DNA from 3 places in the Acetobacterium sp. UBA5834 genome. Region 1 is predicted to be linked to each of the others. Evidence: riboswitches for the same ligand, from Rfam matches in the RefSeq annotation. Region 1 holds a riboswitch; each other region holds the start of a gene.
The links. Region 1 has a riboswitch for cobalamin ahead of B3F51_RS04715 (type 1 glutamine amidotransferase). Riboswitches for the same ligand answer to the same signal wherever they lie in the genome.
Positions count from the first base shown of each region.

Region 2: it holds a riboswitch for cobalamin, as region 1 does, so the genes downstream of both, B3F51_RS03865 (ECF transporter S component) here and B3F51_RS04715 (type 1 glutamine amidotransferase) in region 1, are expected to answer to the same signal.
Region 3: it holds a riboswitch for cobalamin, as region 1 does, so the genes downstream of both, B3F51_RS10770 (ABC transporter ATP-binding protein) here and B3F51_RS04715 (type 1 glutamine amidotransferase) in region 1, are expected to answer to the same signal.

Region 1 covers NZ_DJGY01000020.1:91,320-99,564, reverse strand. The annotation lists gene B3F51_RS04750 (cobyrinate a,c-diamide synthase) at 1-152, shown strand, start outside; gene B3F51_RS04745 (GHMP kinase) at 149-1,033, shown strand; gene B3F51_RS04740 (precorrin-8X methylmutase) at 1,092-1,721, shown strand; gene cobI (precorrin-2 C(20)-methyltransferase) at 1,715-2,455, shown strand; gene cbiD (cobalt-precorrin-5B (C(1))-methyltransferase CbiD) at 2,468-3,613, shown strand; gene cbiE (precorrin-6y C5,15-methyltransferase (decarboxylating) subunit CbiE) at 3,601-4,227, shown strand; gene cbiT (precorrin-6Y C5,15-methyltransferase (decarboxylating) subunit CbiT) at 4,220-4,798, shown strand; cobalamin riboswitch at 5,004-5,192, shown strand; gene B3F51_RS04715 (type 1 glutamine amidotransferase) at 5,673-6,386, shown strand; gene B3F51_RS04710 (creatininase family protein) at 6,651-7,412, shown strand; gene B3F51_RS04705 (hypothetical protein) at 7,466-8,245, shown strand, end outside.
Region 2 covers NZ_DJGY01000017.1:72,725-80,969, reverse strand. The annotation lists gene B3F51_RS03900 (TatD family hydrolase) at 1-254, opposite strand, end outside; gene B3F51_RS03895 (CCA tRNA nucleotidyltransferase) at 248-1,582, opposite strand; gene B3F51_RS03890 (HDIG domain-containing metalloprotein) at 1,572-2,150, opposite strand; gene B3F51_RS03885 (hypothetical protein) at 2,147-2,332, opposite strand; gene B3F51_RS03880 (aminotransferase class IV) at 2,401-3,210, opposite strand; gene pabB (aminodeoxychorismate synthase component I) at 3,399-4,769, opposite strand; gene B3F51_RS03870 (anthranilate synthase component II) at 4,763-5,350, opposite strand; cobalamin riboswitch at 5,606-5,774, shown strand; gene B3F51_RS03865 (ECF transporter S component) at 5,890-6,423, shown strand; gene B3F51_RS03860 (alpha-ribazole-5-phosphate synthase) at 6,521-7,252, shown strand; gene B3F51_RS03855 (FUSC family protein) at 7,367-7,978, opposite strand; gene B3F51_RS03850 (prephenate dehydrogenase) at 8,153-8,245, opposite strand, start outside.
Region 3 covers NZ_DJGY01000054.1:33,403-41,647, forward strand. The annotation lists gene B3F51_RS10740 (transketolase family protein) at 1-336, shown strand, start outside; gene B3F51_RS10745 (nitroreductase family protein) at 471-1,070, shown strand; gene B3F51_RS10750 (DUF2284 domain-containing protein) at 1,119-2,687, opposite strand; gene B3F51_RS10755 (sce7726 family protein) at 3,068-3,922, shown strand; gene B3F51_RS10760 (sce7725 family protein) at 3,927-4,877, shown strand; gene B3F51_RS10765 (RES family NAD+ phosphorylase) at 4,879-5,967, shown strand; cobalamin riboswitch at 6,072-6,241, shown strand; gene B3F51_RS10770 (ABC transporter ATP-binding protein) at 6,548-8,035, shown strand; gene B3F51_RS10775 (energy-coupling factor transporter transmembrane component T family protein) at 8,036-8,245, shown strand, end outside.

The DNA of each region.
Region 1 (8,245 bases):
ATGTGATCACCAAAAAAGGTAAAACCTGGACTTGCGGCTATCGCCAGAAAAACGTTCTGGCTGGCTATCCTCATATTCATTTTTACAGCAATCCGCTGTTTTTAACCAGTCTCTTAAATGTGGTTCTTGAGCACCAAGCGGGGCAGGCATGAGGCGGGTTACAGTTAAAACCCCGGGCACCTGCGGCGAATACATCCAGGGCTGGTATGATGGCAGCCCCTGTCTGGTATCCAGCCCGATTGACCGTTATTCCCGGATTATTCTTGAAGAAGGTCCGGGGAATATTGAGTGTCTTAAACTCAAAACAAAAAAACTGGTCGAAGCAGTTTTCCGGCACTTCGCAATTCCCCAGCCGGAAATGGAGCATTTGCATGTTACCATGACCAGCGAGATTCCGCTGGAGAAAGGCATGGCCAGCAGTACCGCTGACATTGCCGGCATGGCCGCCGGACTTTCGGCATATTTTAACTTGGGTCTGACCCCCAAAGAGATCGGTGCCCTGTGCACGACCATTGAGCCCTCCGATAATTTGATGTTTGAAGAATTAAATTTGTTTAATCATATCAGTGGCTCGGTGCTAAAGGAATTTGACGGCACCGTGTCGGCGGACATCCTGATTGTTGATTTTCATGGCGGCATTGATACCATGACCTTTAATGAAACCCAGGATGACTATTCACCAGAGGATTTAGAAACCTTTGCCGAAATTGTCGCTCAGTTTGAACAAGGGGTGCGCACCAACAGCCTGAAAGATATCGGCGCGGCTTGTACCAAGAGCGCTATCCTTAACCAGAAGCGGTTAAATAAGAACTATCTGGATTGTCTGATTGGTCTGTCCCGGGATTTTGGCGGATTGGGCACCGTCATCGGCCATAGTGGCACGGTGATTGGGATTATGTATGACAAGGGTGATTTTCAGGAAGAGGATTTCCACAAGGCCTTTAAAAAATTTGTTCCCGATTCGGTTTACGCCGAAATCTATCACAATCGCCTGATCCCCGGCGGAATAAAAATTATCACCGAAACGGTGTAAAAATAGAGCATCGATTGATGCAATAAATAAAAAAATTCATTTACGAAAGCGAGACAAGATGGAATACATTAACAACCCGAGAGAAATTGAAGAGCGTAGTTTTGAGATTATTACCGAAGAACTGGGAGACAAGGTTTTCCCGGAAGCGATTGCCCCGATGGTTAAACGAATCATTCACACCACCGCTGATTTTGAATATGCCGATTTATTGGAAATTTTAAATGGTGGCTATGAAAGTGGGATGGAAGCCTTGAAACAGGGCAAAAAAATCTACGCCGACACCCGGATGATTCAGGTCGCCGTCAATAAAAAAGCACTGGCCGATCACGGCATTGAAATTGTTAATTACGTTCATGATGCCGATGTCGCTGCTGAAGCGAAAGAACGTGGCGTTACCCGCTCAACTGTCAGCATGGAAAAAGCCTTAAAAGACGACAGCGTCGGTATTTTTGCCATCGGTAATGCGCCAACTGCGCTCTATACATTAATTGAACAGGTCAAACAGGGTACTGCCAAACCAGCCTTGATCATTGGTGCCCCCATCGGTTTTGTCGGTGCAGCCGAATCAAAAGAAGCCTTGGATCAGATTGACAGCCCGGTCATCCGAATCAACGGCCGTAAAGGTGGCAGTCCAGTAGTGGCTGCTATTCTTAACGCCATGCTTTATCAATTGGGAAGGGAATGGTAAAGATCATGAGTGCAGCAAAAAAAGGAATTTTTTACGGCATCGGAGTCGGTCCCGGCGATCCGGATCTGCTGACCGTTAAGGCGGCTAAGGTTTTAGATGCCTGTGATGCGGTGATTACACCGGTAAAAAAAATGGGCAGCACCAGTGTTGCCTTTGAAATAGTTAAAAGCCACATTTCCGATCTTTCCAAGGTTGTAGAAATGAATTTCCCAATGATTTCCCTGTCTCAAGAACGGGAAGCTCTTGAAAAACAGTGGCAGGAGAATGCCGACGAAATAGAGGTACTCCTTAACCAGGGCAAAGATGTCGCCTTTATTACCCTGGGTGATCCAATGGTCTTTAGTACTTATTCCTATGTGATGGAATATCTGTTAAAACGCAACATTGAAGTGGTCACCCTGTCCGGGGTGCCGTCATTCTGCAATTTAGGTGCCCAACTGAATATTCCGCTGACCCAGGGCGAAGAGTCGTTAGGGATTGTAGCCATGACTCAGCCGGAGGAAGAAATCCGGGCGATCCTGGATGCCCACCAGAACATTGTGGTGATGAAGATTTCTGCCAACAATGCCTGGATGGCAGCGGAGCTGGAAGCCCGAGGGCTGGAGAAAAGTTTTGTGCTGGTGTCCAACATTGGCATGGAAACCCAGCAGGTGATCCGGGATATTGAGGTGTTAAAGGGTAAGATTCCTTACTTATCGACCTTATTAATCAAGAAGAATTATCCCCTTCAGTAAGGGAGGGTTTTGATGTTTAATAAAACCGTCGAAAAAAATGGCAAAATAATGCGTTATGGTTATACCACCGGTTCCTGTGCGACGGCGGCCACCAAAGCCGCCCTGCTGATGTTTTTAAATCAGCAGAAATGGGATACGGTAAAAATCAATACGCCCAAAGGCTGGCCCCTGGATCTGGTGCTTCATGATCAGACTTTTTCCGAGTACGAAGCGTCCTGTTCGGTAGTCAAAGACGCTGGGGATGATCCGGATGTGACCAATGGCATTAAGATTTTTGCAAAGGTGATCCCATCTGATCAGGCCGGGATCACTTTTATTGCTGGCATTGGCGTTGGGACGGTGACCTCGGTGGGACTGAGCATCCCCCCAGGTCAACCGGCCATTAATCCCACCCCCAGAGAGATGATCGCCCAGGAAATTCGTGCGGTTCTGGATTCTGATGCCATCAAGCATCGGCCCGATTTACCCAAAGGCTGGCAGGTGGAGCTGTCGATTCCCCAGGGAGTTGAGCTGGCCAAGCGCACCTTTAATCCCAAGCTGGGGATTGAAGGCGGACTGTCAATTATCGGCACCACCGGCATTGTGGAACCGATGAGTGAAGAGGCCTGGAAAGCTTCATTGAAATTGGAACTCTCGGTGCTTCATGCCAAGGGCTTTAATGAAATCATCTTTGTGCCCGGCAATTATGGCAAAGACTTCTCGGAGGAACTGGGGCTTAATGAAGATGTGCTGGTTAAGACCAGCAATTTTATCGGCTTTATGCTGGATGAGGCCGAGCGGATGGGTTTTGATAAAATTCTTTTAATTGGGCATCTGGGTAAGCTTGTCAAGGTAGCGGGCGGAATATTTAATACCCATAGCAGCGTGGCTGATGGCCGGATGGAGATTCTGACCGCCCATGCCGGTATCCTGGGTGCATCCCGGGATACCATGGCAAAAATCATGGCCGCCAAAACTACCGACGAAGCCACCGATATAATCCTGGCCGAAAATCTGCCGGACTATTTTAATCAGCTGGCCGAAGTGGTAAAGAAGAAAGTCACTGATCGGGTTTATGGCACTATTGATATCGAAGTGGTGCTGTTTTCCAAGATCCATGGCTTTTTAGGACAAAGCAAAGACGCAGAAGAGTTGAGGAAACGATTATGTACCCATTAAAAATTATTGGATTGGGACCGGGGCATCCGGATTATATCTTACCGATCGCCTTAAAAGAAATTGCCGCAGCGGAAGTGATTCTCTGTGGCACCCGCCACGCCGAAAGTTTTGATGCCAGTGGCAAGGAGATGCTTTTTATCGGCAAGGGAACCCCTCTCAGTGAGCTGATGGAAAAGGTTGCTAAGGGCTATCAGACCCGCAAAACCGCCCTGGTAGTTTCCGGGGACTGCGGTTTTTATAGTCTGCTGACCTATGCAAAAAAATTGGTGCCGGAAAAGGACATTGTCTGTATTCCTGGGATCAGCTCACTGCAGTATTTTTTTGCCAAACTGGCTATTAGCTGGGAGGATGCGAGGCTTTTGAGCTTGCACGGTCGGGATCAGGATTTGGCGGCGGCGCTGGCAGAAAACAAAAAGCTGGGTATTCTTACCGACAAAAATAATAATACGGCCTTTATTGCCGGAATCCTGCAGACAGCCGGTTGCGAGAACAGTATTCTTTATGTCGGTGAAGAGCTGTCCTATCCCAATGAAAAGATCACCCGACTAACGGTGGCAGAAGCCCTGACTTATCAGGAGGAAGGACTGGCAGTCGTGGTGGTGATCAATGAGTAAGATAGCAGGATACAAGGACGAGGCCTATATTCGCGGCAAGGCCCCAATGACCAAACGGGAAATCCGTATTTTAACCATTTCGTTACTGGGAATAAACCCTGACGATGTGGTGGTGGATATCGGCGCCGGTACCGGCGGTTTGACCATGGAAGCAGCTTATGCCGCCGAAAATGGCAAGGTCTATGCCGTGGAAGCCAAACAAACAGCCCTGGAGCTGGTGCAAAAGAATAAAGACCATTTTAAGGCCGATAACGTGGTGATTATCCCCGGCAAGGCGCCCGAGGCGCTGGCTGAAATCAAAGAGCCGGTAGATCGGGTCATCATCGGCGGTTCCGGTGGGAATATGGAAAGCCTTTTTCAGTGGTGTAAAGCCAATACCGGCCCCGGCGGCCGGGTCATTGCCAACTTTGTGACCCTGGAGAACGCCGCCCAGGCCACCACGCTGATGAATCAGTATTTTGACAATGTCGAACTGATTCAGGTCGGTATCAGCCGGGGCGAAGGCATCGGTGGTTTAACGATGCTGAAGGCCGCCAACCCGATTTTTATTATTACTGGCGACGTGAACTAAACAACCGTTTCGGTATTTACGAAACTCAATAAAACGAACAATGGTTGCGTCCAAGCAGTTTTCACAAACAATTTTGTAACGTGTAGGCGAACAGGCGATAGCCTGTACGCCGTACAGTGTAGAAATTGTTTCGTGCAAAACTGATTGGTAAGCTTGCGACACTTTCGGAATTGCAGAAAAACTGCTATTGACAAGCAGCAGTTTTTCGTGTAGAATGAATTCAATTAAATAGTGAACTTGTCCTATATTCAAGGGAAAAAGGTGTAAATCCTTTGCTGTAATCGCAGCTGTAAAACATGATGACCGTCTCATAGCCACTGTTAAGAAATTAGCGGGAAGGGAGATGGAAAGTTGATTGTTAAGCCAGAAGACCTGTTTGTAGTGATTTCTTAACAACCTCCGATTTAGAGGACTTTAAGAGCATTATATTTAGATTTGTAAGTATGATTCTTTTATCCTTCTCCGTTGGAGAAGGATTTTTTTTCGTCTTGCCGTCGGTGACGATCGCAAGCGAACCGGGAAGTGTGTGATTTCCGGCAGTTGGTTACTTTCTCCTAGCCAATTTTAGAATCTCTTCGAATAAAGGGACATCTCCAAGTCAGTATTTAATACCCTTCCTCGGGGATGGTGTGTGACATCCCCGAATTTACCTTGCTTTCATTAATTTACATTTTTGATAGAATTTATTCCTCATTTCTGCTTAGATTTTTCTGGCCAAAAATTTGAGCACCAATAAAAGAAGTGCATTTTCTTATGGATGCGCTTTTTTTATTGGAATGGATTTCTTTTAATAAAAAATATTTTTGAAAAAGCGCCGAAAATGGTATACTTGCTATAAAAAATACTGATAACTATTCAGATAGGAAGGTCACAGATGAGAATTCACTATTTACAGCACGTCGCCTTTGAAAATCCCGGCAGTATTCTAAAATGGGCCCAAGCCAACAATTATCCCGTCACTGCGACACAATTGTATAACGATGAAGTGCTGCCGGAGGTGAGTGATTTTGATTGGCTGGTGGTGATGGGGGGGCCGATGAACATTTATGAAGAAGCGGAATACCCCTGGCTGAAGGCCGAAAAAGCATTCATTAAAGCCGCTATTGAAGCCAACAAGGTAGTCCTAGGACTGTGTCTCGGCAGTCAGTTGATTGCGGATATCATCGGCGGGAAGGTCGTGAAAAATAAGCAAAAAGAAATCGGTTGGTTTCCGATCACGTTTTTTGAAGAAGCCAAAGCATCGCCACTGTTTGCCTTTTTCCCGGACAATCCAGTCGTGTTTCACTGGCATGGGGACACCTTTGTCGAGTTGCCGCCGGAGGCCACCGTCATTGCAGCCAGTGCCGCCTGTCAAAACCAGGCCTTCGTCTACCAGAAACGGGTTTTTGGCTTTCAGTTTCATCTGGAAAATACCCAGGCAATTATTAAAGATCTGATTAAAAATTGCGGCGATGAAATGATCCCCAGTGATTTTGTACAGCGGCCGGAGGAAGTCATGGCCCACCCGGAATACATCCTTCAGGACAATCTCTGGATGGCAGCTTTTTTAGACCAGCTGAAACTACTGGTTGAAGCTGACCGGATTTAATAAAAATCTTTATTCACAACAACTGACTGGTGAAAAAGTGGGTAAATATAAATCAGAATCTATTTAAGCAATTCTAAAATTCAAAAGAGTTGATCAAAAATTGCTTTGCGTTTAGTTTCCACAAACAATTTTGTAACGTGTAGGCGAACAGGCGATAGCCTGTACGACGTACAGTGTAAAAATTGTTTCGTGCGAAACTGAATGCGAAGCTCACGGCACTTGTGCAAAAGTCTAAGAAACAATTTGATTGAAAGGAATTTTATAATGAAAAAGGTAATGCTTAACGAAATGACCGCCCTGGAAGTTCAGGAGCTGTTAAAAAATGCCGATCAGGTCACCGCCATTGTGACCTTTGGATCCTGCGAGAGCCATGGCTGGCATTGCTGCCTGGGGCCGGACTTTTTTGTGCCCTCCGAGGTGGCCAAACGCGTGGCGCAGAAGCTTAACAATGTGGTAGTGCTACCCTGCGTTCCCTTTGGGACTTCGATTCATTATAACTCTTACCCGATGTCAATCACCTTGCGCTATGAAACCGAGATTGCCATTGCCGAGGATATCTTTGAGAGTCTGATTAACAATGGCATCAAACACATTTATATTCTAAATGGTCATGACGGTAATATTCCGGCGCTCGAAATAGCCGCCCATAAGGTCAAGGATCGCCATCGCGAGGCAAAATTTCTTTATCTGCCGGATTGGTGGACCAAGGTTGGCCCGATTATGGGTGACCGCTTTGAAGTCTGGAACGGACTGGGCCATGGCGGTGAAGGCGAAACCTCGATTATGATGGCGCTACGCCCGGAACTGGTCAAGCTGGAAGATGCGGTATCCCAGGTACCGGAAAATGTCATTAAGATCAATGAAAAGGTTGACATTATCTGGGATATCAAGGAACTCACGGCCACTGGGGCCACTGGCGACCCCACAAAAGCCAGCATAAAAAAAGGCGAGCAAATGCTTGAGATCTTTGTCGATTTGGTGGCCAGCGCCATTGAAGAAATGAATAGCCGGGGTTGGGAGTATTAGTTTTTTGGTGGTAAAAGGATAGTTCTGATAAAATGAAAAGAGGTGGTTAAGTAATGAAAAAATTAATGGTGCTACTGACAATGCTTGGTTTAGTCGTGTTCCTGTCGGGCTGTTCGCTGATCCCGGGAATTTTTGGCAACAAGTCAGAGTCGGTAAAAAATCAGGAAATCACTCTGGCCTTGTCGTTTGGTGAGAAAACCGGCACTTATACGGGTCAATTGGTCAAAGGTTTACCCCAGGGGAATGGTGTCTTTACTGTTTCCGACGAGGATGAAGTGGCCTGGACCTATGAGGGCGAATGGGAACAAGGTCATTTTCAGGGGAGCGGGCAAACTGTCTGGGAAGATGGGTTTATGCAGGAAGGCTACTACCAGAATGATTTGTTAAATGGGCCGGGACAAGAATATCTTAATAAGAATCTCATATATGATGGCAATTACACTGATAATCGTTATGACGGACAGGGTACGCTTTACAACTATTATGGCGAGGTGATTTACGAAGGTGATTTTGACATGGGCTACTATAACGAGACGCTGGTTCAGCGAAAGGTGCGCATGGATCCGTTTAAAGCGCAAACCGCAGAAATATCCTACGCCGAAATCGTTGATAACGCCAAAAACGAAACTGGAAAAAAAGTCAAGATGACAGGGCGGGTTTTTCAGGTTTATGAAAATTATGAAAATCAGCAATACTTCTGTGATTTTATCATGGATGTCAATGATGATCCTAATCAGATGGTTCAGGTTTATTATCGCTTGAATTCGGGTGAAGCACCGCTGGTTGAAGGTCAAATGGTAACGGTCTGGGGTACCGTTGAATACCTCTATACC
Region 2 (8,245 bases), on a different contig from region 1:
TTTTTTGCCCATTCCCTTAACAGAGCATCGTGTTTGTGAGCGTCGTAATCCTTGGCATCATGTGGATGAATCCCCACAGTGGCATAAACCATCGGGTATTTTTCACTCATGGCCACGGCCCGGAAGCTGGAGGCTTCATCCGCACCGGGATTAATGATCAACTCCACTCCGGCAGCCCGGGCGTTTTCCAGCACCGCTTCCCGGTCCTCGTTAAATTTCTGATCGTCAATATGGGCATGGCTGTCAATTAGCATTTGTGTATCTCCTTTGCTTTTTCAATTAAAACTTCTTTTTCATTTTGATAAACTTCATCCATGACACCGGCCAGCAGTTGATTAAGAATCCAACCGATTTCGGCCCCGTTGGTGATCCCTAGGTCAATCAGATCATGACCGTTGACAGCCAGATCTTTTAGTGAAAAGCAGGCCGCTTCGGCAATCACCTGATCCAGCAGCACTTCCAGTCTTTGCAGCGATGCCAACCGGTCACGATACTCTGGCGCCTGGGCCAGGTTATCAGCCCGCTTAATTGCAATCAGATCCCGAAACAGGGGCTCCGACAAACGGTTCAGCCAGCGCTTGACACTCTTTTTATCAGACTCAATCAGGGTATCGTGGTATTTTATCAGCAGACAGACCGAATCAATAATACTTTTACGGATCCGCAGAGCAGTTAATCGCGCCCGGGCCATCGCTTCCGATACCTTGCTATGACCTTTAAAATGACCAACACCAGCTTCATCCCGGGTAAAGGTTGCAGGTTTTCCCAGATCGTGAAACAACATCGCCCAGCGCAACCGGGGCACCGGCGCCAAGGTTTCCATGGCCACCGCCGTATGGGTCAGGACATCATAGCAGTGGTGGGGATTCATCTGATCAAAGTTTTTAGCTGGCAACAGCTCCGGGATCACCACCCCCAGCACGGCGGTTTCTGCCAGGATGATTGCTTTGACATTTTTTCCACAGATCAGTTTATCCAGTTCAGCGGCAATCCGCTCGGCCGAAATATGACAAAGTTGTCCACAATTCTGCCGGATTGCCATGCCGGTTTCCATTTCCAGGGTAAAGCCCAGAACTGCGGCAAAACGCAGGCCCCGCAGAATCCGCAGGGCGTCCTCGGCCAGTCTCTGGTGCGGATCGCCAACACAGCGGATCATTTTATTCTTAATATCCTGACTGCCCGCAAACAGATCAATTAGACCTTTTTTAGGATGATAGGCCATCGCATTGATGGTAAAATCCCGCCGGGCCAGGTCATCGGCCAGATTTCGGGTAAATGCTACCGTATCCGGACGGCGATTGTCCGAATAATCACCTTCAATCCGATGGGTGGTTATTTCAATCGCCATTCCTTCAATCATGACGGTTACGGTACCGTGGCGGATGCCTGTTTCAACGACCCGATGGTCAGAAAAACAGGCGATAATTTCATCTGGGGTGGCGTCGGTGGTCATATCAAAGTCCGTCGGCGGGGTGCCCAGCAGAAAATCCCGGACACAGCCGCCCACCAGATATCCACAGAATCCACAGCTTTCCAGTTGTTTAAAGGCCTTTTCTACCGCAACCGGGAGATTAAGCTTCATTACTTCCCAGGCCGATCTCATCGGCCACGGCCCGCATACCCAGAATCGTTTCCTGCATCAGCTCGTCCAGCGAATAACCGGCCATTTCGGCGCCTTTGGTAACCACCTCCCGATTAACCCCGGCGGCAAAACTGGCAGTTTTAAATTTCTTTTTCACCGATTTCAGTTCCAGATCATTAACGCTTTTGGATGGCCGCATATAGGCACAGGCAGTAATCAGTCCGGCCAGCTCATCGGTGGCATAGAGAATTTTTTCCATCTGGTGGGTGGGCTCAACGTCAGCGCAAAGACCAAAGCCATGGCTGACCACACTATTGATAAAAGCGCGCTCGTAATCGTTCGCTTCCAGAATTTCGACCACTTTAACACAGTGCTGATCGGGGTACTTTTCATAATCCAGATCATGCAGCAGTCCGACAATGCCCCAGTACTCCGGATCTTCCCCTTCCAGTCGGGCAAAATGTTCCATCACCCCCGAAACCGCCAGGCCATGATTAACCAGAGATTCACTTTCATTATATTCTTTTAATAATGCCAGTGCTTTTTCACGATCCAATTGTGTACTCATTTTATCACCTCATGCTTTTTAAAATTAATTGATAACTTGCCATTTTCCAATGCCAAAACAACCATTGCCTTGGTTTTGCTATTTACTTCGCTTATTAAAGGTATTTTAACACAGTTTTCGTCCAATCGACAAAAGCTGGCACAAATTATTAGGCTTTTTTCATCAACAAAAAGCCCTGCCATGAATTTTTCTCTCCATGGCAAGGCTGGTGCTTAATTTCGTTAATTAATCATTCAAACTCTACAACTTCTTAACGCTGCCCCCAGGCTTGTTGAAATAACCCATCGATCCGGGCCGTCAGGGTTTCTGGGCCAACCCCGTAACATCGTTTATCGAGCTGCTTCACCGGCATGATTTCCATCAGCGAATTGGTGATAAAAACTTCATCCGCTGCCAGCAAGCAATCACTGCTGTAGTACCCCTCTGCGATTGGGATCTGATTGGTTTTTAGCAAGTCAATTACCCGGTTGCGGACAATCCCGGCCAGCAGCCCGCAATCCCTTGCCGGGGTGCCGACTTGGCCGTTTTTGATTAAAAAGATATTGGTCATACACCCCTCAGCCAGATGGCCCTGGGTGTTATAAAAAACCGCTTCGCTAAAGCCTAGGGCTTTGGCTTCATTTAATATCAGCAGGTTCTCCAGATAATTGTTGGACTTAATACTCACTAACCGGGATTTTTCATTGCGGATGGTATCAGCGGTGCAAATTTTTACACCCTGCTCAAACATCCGACGGTCATAATGGTTTTCCCGGGCCGTGATCAGCAGGTTATCAGCGGTTAGTCCCTTACTGAGGGTAACCCTTAGGCCACCCCGAATCATCGCATTTTTGTCAATAATCTGCTGACACTCGCTTCGGATCTGATCAGGATGAATGGTCAACTTCAGGCCCATCACCAGGGCACTCTGTTTGAACCGTTCCATGTGATCCTCAAAGAAAACCAGCTTGCCCTGGGCCACGTTGATGGTTTCAAACACCCCATAGCCATAAAGAAAGCCCTGATCCAGCGGGATCTGCGGTTTTTTTGAAATTTCCCCGTTATAACTGACGTAGTCCATTTTTCTCCCTCTATTCGGAAACTGCATAGCTTTAAATTACAAACAACTATTGCTTTACGATCAGTTTCCACAAACAATTGTGTAACGTGTAGGCGAACAGTTCAGCGAACTGTCCGCCGTACAGTGTAACAATTGTTTCGTGCGAAACTGGTCGTAAAGCTCACGGCACTTAAGTAACACAGTTGTATTTAATACCGTTTCAATGCATCCATCAGGGCGCGACCCTTATCGAAGGTTTCCTGATACTCAGACTCGTTGTCGGAATCCCAGACGATTCCGCCGCCGACCTGAAAATAGCCTTTGCCATCCTTGCAGACAATCGTCCGGATGACAATATTCAGATCCAGATCACCGTTAAAACCAATATAGCCAATCGAACCGGTATAAATGTTTCGCTGGGTCGGCTCCAGTTCATCAATAATCTCCATCGCCCGAATCTTTGGTGCCCCGGTAATTGAACCACCAGGGAAGGTCGCCTTAACACAGTCAATGGCATCCAATTCGTCCTTCAACTCGGCCGTCACTGTGGAGACCAGGTGAAAAACGGTCTGATATTCTTCCAGTTTAAACAATTCCGGAACCTTGACGGTGCCGGTTTTGGCGATTTTTCCGAGATCATTCCGTTCCAGATCGACAATCATCAATAGCTCGGCCTTATCCTTTTCGCTGTTGATCAGAGTCTCACGATTAGCGGCATCTTCAGCCGGAGTTTTGCCCCGGGGCATGGTTCCTTTAATTGGCCGGGTTTCAATGTTTTTTCCCTGAACCAGAATAAAACGCTCCGGCGAACTGGAGACAATCTGACCGACCCCAAAATCAATATAGCTGGCAAAGGGAGCCGGGTTGATTTTTCTAAGTTCACTGTATAATTCCAATGGGCTTAACTGTAAATCAGCATTAAAGCGCTGAGTCAGATTGGTCTGGTAAATATCTCCAGCTAAAATATATTCATGCACCGCATCCAGGGCTTTTAGATATTCCGGTTTGGTAAAATTACCCCGGAATTCCAGATTTTCATTGATTTTAAAGTCCGAACGAATGGCGACCTTGGGATCACCGGCAAATCGAGCGGCTAAGCGGCTGACAATATCGGCTTCGTTTTCTTCAATCCCCAGAGCCGCCGCATAGGTTTTTTCTTCTTTATGATCGATAATCACAATGCCATCGTAAAAGCCCATAAAACAATCCGGGACATTAACATCATCCACTGCCGTCCGGGGGAAGGCTTCCAGATGATGACAAAGATCATAGCCAAAATAACCGACCGCCCCGCCAATAAACGGAAACGGCGATGAATAATCCATTTTATACTGTTTTAATAGTTTTTGCAGTTCATCAAAAGGATCGCCAGTAACCGTTTTCGTCTCCGTCTTGGTTTTAATGGTGATGTCTTTATCCTTGCTGGTAAAGACCAGCAGCGGATCCCCGCCGATAAATGAATAACGTCCCAAGCTGTCCGGGTCTCTCCCGCTGTCGAGGAAGAAACTGTAGGGCTCATCCTTAAATAAAAGATAGCTTTCAAAACTTGTTAGGTCGGTTTTTATTTCTTGTATTAGCATCGCACACCATTTTCTTTTGTCGCTTGAAAAAAGTTATCCAGTAATTCCATGCCCATTTCGGTGAGAATCGCTTCAGGATGAAACTGCACCCCTTCGATATGATAATCCTTATGGCGCATCCCCATAATCTCATTTTGATCGGTTCTGGCGGTAATCTCAAAAAAATCGGGAATATCCCGGTTTTCCACCACCAGAGAATGGTAGCGCGTCACCTTCAGGGGATTATTAAGACCGTCAAAGACTCCGACATTGTCATGGGCAATGGCATGAACCTTGCCATGCACTGGCTCCAGCGCTTTGGTAATCGTACAGCCAAAGGCCTGACCAATGATCTGATGTCCCAGACAAATGCCCAGAATCGGGATTTGTCCCTTAAAACGGTGAACCACATCCAGACAGATGCCGGATTCGTTGGGGGTACATGGCCCCGGTGATAAAACAATCATCGACGGTGCCATCGCAGCAATCTCGTCGAGAGTGATTTTATCATTTCTTTTTACGATCACCGTTTCATTGAGTCCCTCCAGATACTGGACTAAATTATAGGTGAAAGAATCATAGTTGTCGATCATTAGAATCAATTTTTATACCTCATAGTATTAATCATTTTGAGCTGTATTGTATCATACTCCAAGGGTTTTAGACAATGAATTATAGCTGGAATATTTGGCGATAATTTTCGGTTGGTCCGGTTTTTTCGGGTTTGATTTACACCAGAATTTACCCCCAATCCCGTGATTCTCCATTCCCGCTTTGCATTTTTTACTTACAATGATTACTAGCCCCGGACAATTTCAATTTGACAAAGCGATTCCCGATGTGCTATTATTCTTCCAAGTAAATAAAGCTTTTTTGGTGCCTTGTAAAAGGAGAATAGGGAAACAGGTTAAAATCCTGTAGGGACCCACCACTGTATCGTTGAGCACTTGTCATCACCACCTCACGGGAAGGGACAATACTGCAATGAAACGGACTCAGGAGACCTGCCAGAAATGATTCCATTTGGACGACGGTAAAGTTCACATCTGTATTGGATGTGGGCTTTTTTGTTTGACACCGGAATCGGTTCGTCTTTTCTTTGGCCATCAAATGCTTTATAATAAAAATCAAGGAGTTCGTTATGAAAATCAACACCCGACAATTAGTTTTTATGGCACTTTTAATTGCCCTTTCTTTTGTAGGCGCCCAGTTAAAAGTTTTTGGCACCATTGCCTTTGATTCACTACCGGCTTTTTTAGGCACCCTGCTGATGGGCCCTGTGGCGGGCGCAATTATTGCGATTATTGGTCATCTTTTAACCGCCCTTACCTCGGGGTTCCCGATGACCCTACCGGTTCACCTGGCCATTGGCCTGGGAATGGGGTTAATCATGGTAGCCACCTGGTATACTTATGTTTTTGTTAAAAAGGCCAGTAGCGAAATTGTCGCTCTGATTGTCAGCGTTATCGTTGCCGCCGTCTGTAACGGCCCGATCCTTTTGTTACTGTGTTCGCCGCTGCTGATTCCAATGTTAACCTGGCCTGGAGTCATCGCAATGATGTTTCCTCTGGCGCTAGTCGGCGGCATCAACGCTCTGATTGCCGCTCTGATCTTTAAAGCCTTACCACTGTCAGTTAAAAATCAGGTCGCTTCGGTAACCTCAACCCAGGTTTAACCGGCTAGCGTTTACCCTACTGCCGCTATTACCAAATGACTCACCAAGCCCAGGACACTTTCACTATTAGCAAACCAATCCCCCAAAGGAGGATCTGATGAAAACTTATCAATATCGTGACCTGTCGGTCATTGAGCTTCCCGATACCCTCCTGATCACGGCCTGTGACAGCAGCGGTGGTGTCGGAGAGAAACCCGGGGACGAATTGTGTGTTCCTACAAAATATATTTCGATTTTTGCCGCCCGGGTCTGTCTTTTTGAGCTGCTATCCTGCGGCACCGAGATTATCAGTCTTTCCAACACCATCGTCGGTGAAATGGAGCCCACTGGCGCTGCCCTGATCCAGGGAATTAAGGAAGAACTGGCGCGGGCTGGCATCGGGGAACTACCCATTAACGGTTCAACTGAAGAAAATTTCAAAACCTGCATGACCGGCTTTGGCATTTTTGTTGTGGGCATCGCCAAGCGATTACGAATCACCCCCTCTGCACCCGGGGATTTAGTGATCTGCATTGGCAAACCCAAATTCGCGGCCGCTCTTGTTCTCGAAGGTGATCCGGAAATCGCCGATTATCAGGATCTTAAGACCTTAACCGAAAATCCCGCTGTTAATGAGATTGTACCCTGTGGCTCCAAGGGAATTTTATACGAAGCCACCAATCTAGCCACCATTCATCAGTGCCAATTTGAAGCGATGCCCAATAATCTGAATGTAGTGGATTCTGCCGGTCCGGCCACCACCGTAATTGCCAGTATCAAACCTTTTGCCTTACCCGAACTGGCGGCGGTCTTCAACGCAAAACTGACGGTAATCGGTCATCTTAAATAATTTTTTTTACTAAAAAAAGACCACCTGGTATTCGGGTGGTCTCTTTTTTAAGGGGAGGGGTAATTATATTTTAGTTTGTCCAGACGTCACAAAAATCCAGAATAAACGTAAAACCTATGGTTTGAATAGCATATACAAAAAACTTGATACTTTAAACTTCTGATGGTCATTACCCGGTTTTTCTGCCTTGGTGACCAGCTCTTTTTCTGTTTCTGATCCCTCATCAGCTGACTTTTCGTCGCATTCCGGAACCTTGATAAACCGATTGATTAAAAACGCCACAATGATCCCAAATGCTGTTTCCAGCAGCCTTAACATTGCCAGCATATAGCTGCCAGCGTCCTGGGGATAGGTGGTCATGACACTGAGAAACATCACACAGGTAATAACAATGGCACCTGCTTTATGAAAATTATTACATAGATAGATCAGTAACATAATACCCAGCGGAATAATAGCCACATAGGCAAATTCATAAGGAATTAAGTTAGCGGCAAAAATGCCCAGCAGTCCCGCTGCTCCACCAAAGATGGTTCCCAATATCCGATTCCAACCCGTTTCGATGGAATTTTCAATGCTCGGCCCCATGGTAAGCACCGCTGCAATTGCAGCAAACAGTGGATTAAACTCCGGTCCCATTATTGCAAATACCACCACACAGATGAATACTGCCAGCACCGTTTTTATGTTTCTCATACCAAGGGATGGCAGATGACATAATTTCATGATCTTTTTGCTCCAATATTTATTTAACTTTTACCCTCTTCGTTTTGTTCCCACTAAAAATTATGATTTCAAATGTTTCTTTACCTAGAGTATACTCCCATATTTAATTAAGTCAATAGCGTAATCATTTTCAGGCTGATGTAATAGTTTTCACAGCGTATCTCTTAAGCAAACTCACAGATTTTTTAAGCTTTTCGCCGCCCGAATCTCCCCCATGGCAATGCGTTTTTCCCGAACCGATTGAAGCCGGTCAATCAATTCTTCCTT
Region 3 (8,245 bases), on a different contig from region 1:
GCAGCAGCACTGGAAGCGGCTGACCAGCTAAAAGAAGAAGGAATTTCAGCCCAGGTGATTAATATGGGCTCAATCAAACCGATTGATGTGGATGCCATTAAGCAGGCTGCCTTAACGACAGGGGCCATTGTTACCGCCGAAGAACACAGCATTATTGGTGGTTTGGGTGGAGCCGTTGCAGAAGTTTTGGGTGATGAGGCGCCGGTACCGCTGGAACGAGTTGGTGTAAAAGACCTGTTTGGACAATCCGGCAAGGTGGCACCGCTGATGGAAAAATATGGTTTGACGTCGAACGATATCGTAGCTGCTGCAAAAAAAGTGGTGAGTCGCAAATAAATGTAAACCTCGAAAAAACAGGGTCATGATGACCCTGTTTTTTTGAGGTTACTTAATTTACAAATTGAAATTGTCAAAAATAGGAGTATAATACTTATCATAAGGGCTAATATATTTTACAAGAAGGAGTATTTATGCCACTGGATTTTAAAGAAGCTATCGAAGGACGACGCTCAATATACGGGATTTGTAATGAAAGTACCATCACGGCTGAAGAAATACTGGAAATTGTTGACCATTCGACGAAGCACATACCGTCGGCGTTTAACTGCCAAAGTCAGCGGGTTGCAGTATTATTTGGAGAAAAGCATCTGGAATTCTGGGGGATTGTGATGGAAGTACTCAGAAAACGAATTCTAGCAGATGAGTTTCGCCCTACCGAAAATCGAATCAATGGTTTTGCGGCAGGATGCGGGACATTGTTGTTTTATGATGATACCTCAGTGACTAAAGGACTGATGGAAAAGTTTTTGCCCTATCGGGACAGTATTCCGGATTGGGTTGAACAGGCCAATGGAATGCTGCAGTTTGCCATCTGGACGCAATTGGAAGCCGCCGGTCTGGGCGCCAGCCTGCAACACTATAATCCAATTATTGACAAGGACGTCAAAGATGCTTTTCTGATTCCATCGGATTGGCGACTGATTGCTCAGATGCCTTTTGGGGTTCCTACAGAGATGCCCGTTGCAAAGAATTTTGAACCGATCGAACGACGGGTTATCGTCGTCGAATAATAAATCAAAAAAACACGGAATAACCGTGTTTTTTTGATTTATTGGTGTTTACTCAAGTAGCAGCAAACCATAATATTTGACAAACTCATCTTTGGCAGCCAGTGTTTTCAGGGTTTCGCCATTGTTGCGGACGGTTTCGAAAACATCGATGCCAGAGCCCTCCATGGAGGGACGGCGATTTTTGGTATTAAGACAGGGAGCCGTAAGATCGCAGCTGGGGCAGATGTGACAAGGGCCAGCCCAGAAGGCAAAGGCCTTGTGGTAGCCACCGGTAAAGGCTAATCGTTCTGCTTCGAGCATCTTTCGCTGAAATTCACCAGTGCCCGGAATGCCTTTAATCAAAAAGGCGCAGGAATAGCTGGACAACAGCCGTTTCGTTTCTGCCAATGGGATTTCATTGGCCTGACAATGTTTGAGATTGGCCGATGAGCAGCCAAAGGCACATTTGTTTTTGGCAAACTCCGTTACGACCACCGAGTCCGGAGCAATTTCCATGACATCATCAAAGCCAATGGCAAGGAGCGGATGTTTTAAGCGCTGCAGGGGCGATAGTGACAGCGCATTGATAAAGTCGGGTGATTGACTGGCAAAGATGACAGCGGTATCGGTTTCCAGCGGGATTAAAGGCGAGACATGAAGACCAGTTTTTTGCAAGCTGTGAATAATTGACTCGCCAGAGCAGACTTTGCCACCGAAATGAAGCATCCGATTGACCCCCGACAATCTGGCCATCAGGGTAGCATGCTCATCAAAAGCATCGTGAAGCATCAGGATACCTTGAGGTTTAAGCATCGGCAGACAGGTAAGTAATTGATCCAGAATAGATTGATAATCGTTAGCGATGAATAAACCCGTGAATAAGATCAGTGAATAGATATGCTGACTTTTCGCAGCCGTGGTGTCCAGTTCGTCAATGGAACAGCTATTAAATACTGGCCTTTTGAGGTTGCTTAAAGCGGCAGGATCGGTCTGGAAGGGATTATCATCGATCAGGATGGTGATATCCAGTGTTGGAAAAGTATCAATAAAACAGTCCGCCATAGTTTGGGCTCCGGGACCACCGATTAAAATTTTCCCGGATAATTTAGGAAAAAATTTGACACATTCAAGGGCTTTCATGCGGGTTAACTCATGAATTGCCTTTTTTTTCAGTTGGTTTATTTGTTCGGGAGATAAAGACTCCGATTCTTGATTGAGTTTAATTGGTTTGTTTTTTAGCAACGAGGTTTTTAGCTGATGCCATTGTTGTGATTGAAATTTTCGGAATTTGATGGCATCACCCAAATAATCCGGACTGGATGACAGCAAGTAGCGTCTGGTTATGATGGTGTTACTGTAATTCTTCTGATAACAGAAAATTAGTCCCAGGCTTTCCAGCAATGGTAGAAAGGACGAAAGCGCAGCGGCATCAGTTTCAAGCTTTTGGGAAAGCTGCTTAACACCTGCACCGTTAGCGCCATAAGTCTCCAGGCTTTCAAAAAGATCCAGATCCAGAGCTGTGAATAACGCTTCGGATACCCAGTTAGCCGAGGATATATTTTCCAGATACTGGCCGCCATGGGTATGGGGATCGTAGCTGTGTAATGAAAAGGGAGTATCTTTTTCTAAATTTTTCATAATGATTTCCTTTTTTGAAATGTTTGAGGGGGTAAAATGACTAAGTTTTTTATTTCCATAAAATTCCCGATTAATGCGAATGGAAGATCAGAATACAGATCATAAATACAATTATGTTGTCATTATACAACTGAAAAGAAAAATCAGCAAGTCTTAGAGATTAGCAGTGAAAAAGATGAAAAAAGAGATAGCTATGATGAAAGAATTCGAGAATACCACTTTATCGTTGAGGGTGAAACTGAACGGTTTTATTTACAGTTGTTCCAGGTCAATATGAACGTTATCGTAAGTCATCGTTTTACGTAAATAAGCATTTTCAATAATTGTATTTCATGGTATAATAAAAATGTACGATTATGCAATGAAATGGGGGGAGTTTAATGGGAAGCAATAATTTAGTATTAAATAGACTCTTTACCCAAAATGTTTTTCGCAAGCTTATTAATGATAACGAGAATACGACATTTGGTACAATCATTCAACGGTATGCATCAGATTTTGATGAAAAAAATAATGGAGAACTTATTAGTGAAATATATAATTTCATGTCTAAATCTTACCGAAATGAATATTTCTTTCAAAATACACTTCTTAATAAGCTTCTTTTGGGTAGGCATAGTCTTAATACAACGATAGCATTAACACAGATACCTATAGGGAAATCAAAAGCGGATTTCATTCTTATTAATGGCAAAGCTGTTGTATATGAAATAAAATCTGAACTTGATAGTTTCGATAGATTGAGTACACAAATTAGGGATTACTACAAGGCATTTAATCATGTATGTGTGGTAACATCTGAAAATAATTTTAATAAATTGATTAAGATCTTGGATGGCACACCTGTAGGCATTTGTGTTCTAACAAAACGTGATACAATAAGCAAAACTTTAAAAAAAGATGTGATCGAAGACAATTCAAAATTGGAACACCAATCCATCTTTAAAGTTCTACATAAAGGTGAATATGAAGCAATTGTTAAGCAGTATTTTGGAAAACTCCCGAAGACATCACAAGTTTTTTATTATGATGAATGCTATTCTATGTTTTCACAAATACCTATTTTAGAAGCATACGCAATGTCGCTACAACAGCTAAAAAATAGAAACCATATTTTACACAATAAAATAGAAAAAGTACCTTATGAATTAAAATCGCTAATGTATTTTTCAAATCCATCATTACAAGATTACGAAAATTTAGAAATATTTTTACAAAATAAGTTTAGGGGGTAATAATGTGTATCTTCCATATATTCGGGGAAGGCAATATGAGTTGTTGGCGCTGCGTGAATTAGTAACGAATGATCTCTTGGGGGATTATGTAATTCCTATTATTGAGCCTGTCAAATTATCACCTACATTAATTAAAACCATCGCAGAATATATTCGTGTCGGACATCAGTTAGCTGTAATTAGAAATCCAGGCGTAGGTTCTTTTAAGGAGGACATTCAAGAAGCAAAGCATGATTCAAAAGAAGGGGTATATAAAAGTGAATTTCAAAAACTCTATGATGATGACATTATTATAAAATCTATTATTCTACAAAAAAATGCACAATCATTGTTGAATTATTGGAACAAGGCTGGTGTGTTGAAAAAGAATTTATTAGTAATTAATACAGATCGTGATTTTTTGGATTTGTTTGAACAAGAGTTTTCAGATGAAAATCCTTGCTATGCTCTTATACCAGATGAAAGTGCGTTTCGACGTAGAATAAAGCGAAATCGTGTTATTTTGGATGATAAATTTGAGAAGCAAAGCCGGAATGCAGATTATCAAGATATAGAGGATGAGTTTTTTTCTGATGATCATTTGTACTTTAAAGACGATGGGCTTAAAGGCTTTGCTGACTATTCCGTTGTCGGAAATGACTATCAAGAAGGGGGGTTTGCCCCATATGCAGTAGCAATTCATATTGTGTATTTTGCAAAGGATAATAGCCTTAGAGTCAAGCATTTTGTTTCTGACTCAAACGAAGACATTTCTAACCCGGCAAAAAAATTTTATGAAGCAGTTTCAAAATTAAATACTTGGTACCAAGCCGATCCTTTTCCTCCAACACTTGGTATGAAAACCTTATTATCACATTATGATAATGAAACTTACCCTGGGCTTGGGAGTGTAAAAAAGCTTTCAGTTATGCATCATTTAGAACTTATGGGAAAGTACCTTAGCGAGGGGAAATAGAATGAATTGCTGCGTAAGATGTTTTAACGATGCTGAAGTTATTGACATCATTAAGAATCATAGAAAAAAAGGTAATTGTGACTTTTGCGGTAGTAAAAATGTTAATGTGTACTCATTAGAGAGTGATACAACATTGGCTGATAGGTTTAATGAGTTATTAGATGTATATACATCTGCAGCTAGTTTACCGGCAACCTTTCCAAAAGAAAAAACAGACGTACTTAAGAACATTTTTTACAGAAAATGGTCAATTTTTAACTTAGAGCCTGATAACATTTATCAGTTACTTACTGCTATCTGCTATGAAAAATATGCTGATCAACCAGAGCTGTTTGATTATCCGGTAGGAATTTTGGAAAGTCAAGATAAAGATTATTTGAATGAGTATTCAGTTCTACGAGATTACCAATGGACAGATTTTGTTGGAGATATAAAGCGTGTAAATCGATTTCACACAGATCATATTAATAAAGATATTTTGGATTCATTTATCCGGTGTGTTCGAAAAACTCATAAAGCAGGAAAAGTTTTGTATCGCACTCGTATTTGTACGGACGAATTTGGTTTTAAGAAATCAGAAATGGGAGCGCCACCTACACATTTAGCAACAGCGGGGCGCGTAAATCCGGCAGGTATTAGCATATTATATTTAGCGGATTCGGTCAAAACTACTTTGCATGAAACACGCGCTGGAGTTTTTGATTATGTTACTGTTGGTAACTTCAAGCTAAAAAAAGATATAGTAGTCATTGATTTTGCTAATTTGGATAAAATAAGTCCTTTTATCGCAAACAGCACAATGGGAATAGAGTATACTCAACATGCAATTAATATTGAACATTTGAAATTAATTAGCCAAGAAATAGCGAAACCGCTACGGAGGCATGACAGCGAGCTGGATTATTTACCAACACAATATATAAGTGACTACATTAAGAGTCAAGGATTTGATGGTGTGGAATATGTAAGTACCATGCATGAAGGCGGTTTTAATTTAGCCATTTTTGATTGCAATAACTTCTTCAGTTGCACTAAGACAACAGTATTTCGAATAAAATCTATTTCATATTCAGAGGAAACAATAGAATAACTATCCAAATTAACAGCAGGAACCTTGACTTTGATTTGTTTAAAAGAAAAATTTTGTCAAACAGTTGACAATTGTCAATAAATTCGCTATGATTAATGCAACTTAACAGATATACGATTTATGGTGCCTTACAAAGGAGAATAGGGAATCAGGTGAAAATCCTGAACGGACCCATCACTGTAATGGTTTTGTTTTTGCAGATGCCACTGGAAACGGGAAGGCGCAAAAACAGATAAACCAGAGTCAGGAGACCTGCCATAAATTGCTTATAGTATGAAACGACGGTAAAGTTTCGGCTATCCTTAGGATTACCCTGGGATAGTCGAAACTTTTTATTTTGCGCAAAAGCATAAAGCCGTGCGAAGAATTTGGGAAATGAAATTTTATTAAGCTCGCTTATAAAAAATTTCATTTTTCAAATTCTTCATAGGGCGTAGCCCGCGGCGAAGGCTGGAACGAAGTGGAAGCCGAAGTGCACGGTTTTATGCCAAACGGCAGTAATTTTGTGCGGCACAATGACCGGAGTGCACGGCTTTATACTAAAAGCAGTCATTTGAAAATTCAATCACGAGGCCACTCCATGAAACCAATCATCCAACTGGATATTAATATGCTGACCTTTCCAGAAGAATCGGAACCAGCGCTTAAAAACATCAAACTAAATATCAATGAGGGCGAATTCATTGCCGTTACCGGTGGTGCGGCATCGGGTAAATCGCTACTGCTTCATGCGATTACATCGGCGGCACCGAAGTTTTATCCCTGTGAACTGGATGGAACGGTGATGGTAGCGGATCAGGATGTCTCAAAGATACCGCTCTGCCAAATGACCGACTATCTGGGCTATATGATGCAGGAGCCGCAAAACCAGATGGTCAATCGGCGGGTTACTGATGAACTGGCGTTTGGGGTTGCGAATCTCAATTTGAGTCAGGATGAAATTGAGCATCGGGTTAATGCGGTCATGGATTTTCTCGGAATCCGGGTGTTTTCAGATCGGACCACCGATGCCCTTTCCGGCGGACAAGCCCAGAAGGTGGTGCTGGGGAGTATTCTGGCAATGAAAACCCCGATCCTACTACTGGATCAACCCACGGCCGAACTGGATCCCAAAACCAGCTCGGAACTCTATCGGCACCTGGGGTGGTTGAACCGGGAGAAAAAGGTGACCACCCTGGTGGTTATGGATAAATCCGGTGCGGTTTTAAAAGATGCCCATCGGGTGCTCGTAATGGAAGCTGGGATGGTCAAAGATTTTCTGCCGGTTGGTGAATATCAGAAAAAATATGGCTGTCGGAAAACCAATCGACGGGCGAAACCGATTCAAGTGGATGAGCGGCTCGACGTGATTAAGTTAAGCGGTGCATCGCATACTTATAAAGGTGGGATAACCGGCTGTCAGCCGCTAAATTTTAGTCTGAAAAAAGGCGATTTCACGGCGGTCATCGGCCAGAACGGTTCAGGTAAATCCACCATGCTCAAGCTCATTGAAGGATTGGTTAAACCAACCTCGGGATCGGTGGAGCTATTTGGAACTCCGGTGACCAAGAAAAATGTGGGCGAACTGCGGCGCCGGATTGGGTTTTTGTTTCAGAACCCCGATGATCAGATCTTTTGCAGCTCGGTACGCGATGAAATCAGCTATGTTCTAAAAAATAAAAACCTCAGTGCGCAGCAAATCGAAGAAAAGATTCAAGAAACCTTGGTTCTAGTCGGCCTTAAAGGATTGGACGAAATCCATCCTCAGCGGCTAAGCCGGGGACAACGGCAACTATTGGCCTTGGGGTCGGTGGTCATTAATGATCCCGAGCTGATTATTGCCGATGAACCGACCTCCGGCCTAAACAGTGCCCAGAGTCAAGTGGTCATGGAAAAACTGGCCCATCTCAGCAGTCAGGGGGTCACCATTTTGCTGGTAACCCATGATTTGACTGAAGCCAGAGATTTTGCCAATCGGATTGTGGTGATGCACAATCATCAATTGGCTTTGGAATTTAAAGCCGAAAAAATAGACAATTATCTGAACGAATTGGTTCGATTGGAACTCATCGAAGGAGGCGATTTTTAAATGTTTAAACTAAAAGAACTGGATCCGCGGCTCAAACTGACCTGGTGCCTGTTTCTGGTTTTAACCGCCCTGGTGTCGCGAAGTATACTTCTCAATGGCATTTTACTGGGGGTGATTCTGATTTCTGAACTGTTCTCGGAGAAATCCTTGAAAGCTTTTAAAATGCTGTCAATTGTGCTGCTGATTATTGGCACCCAAGTATTGATCATC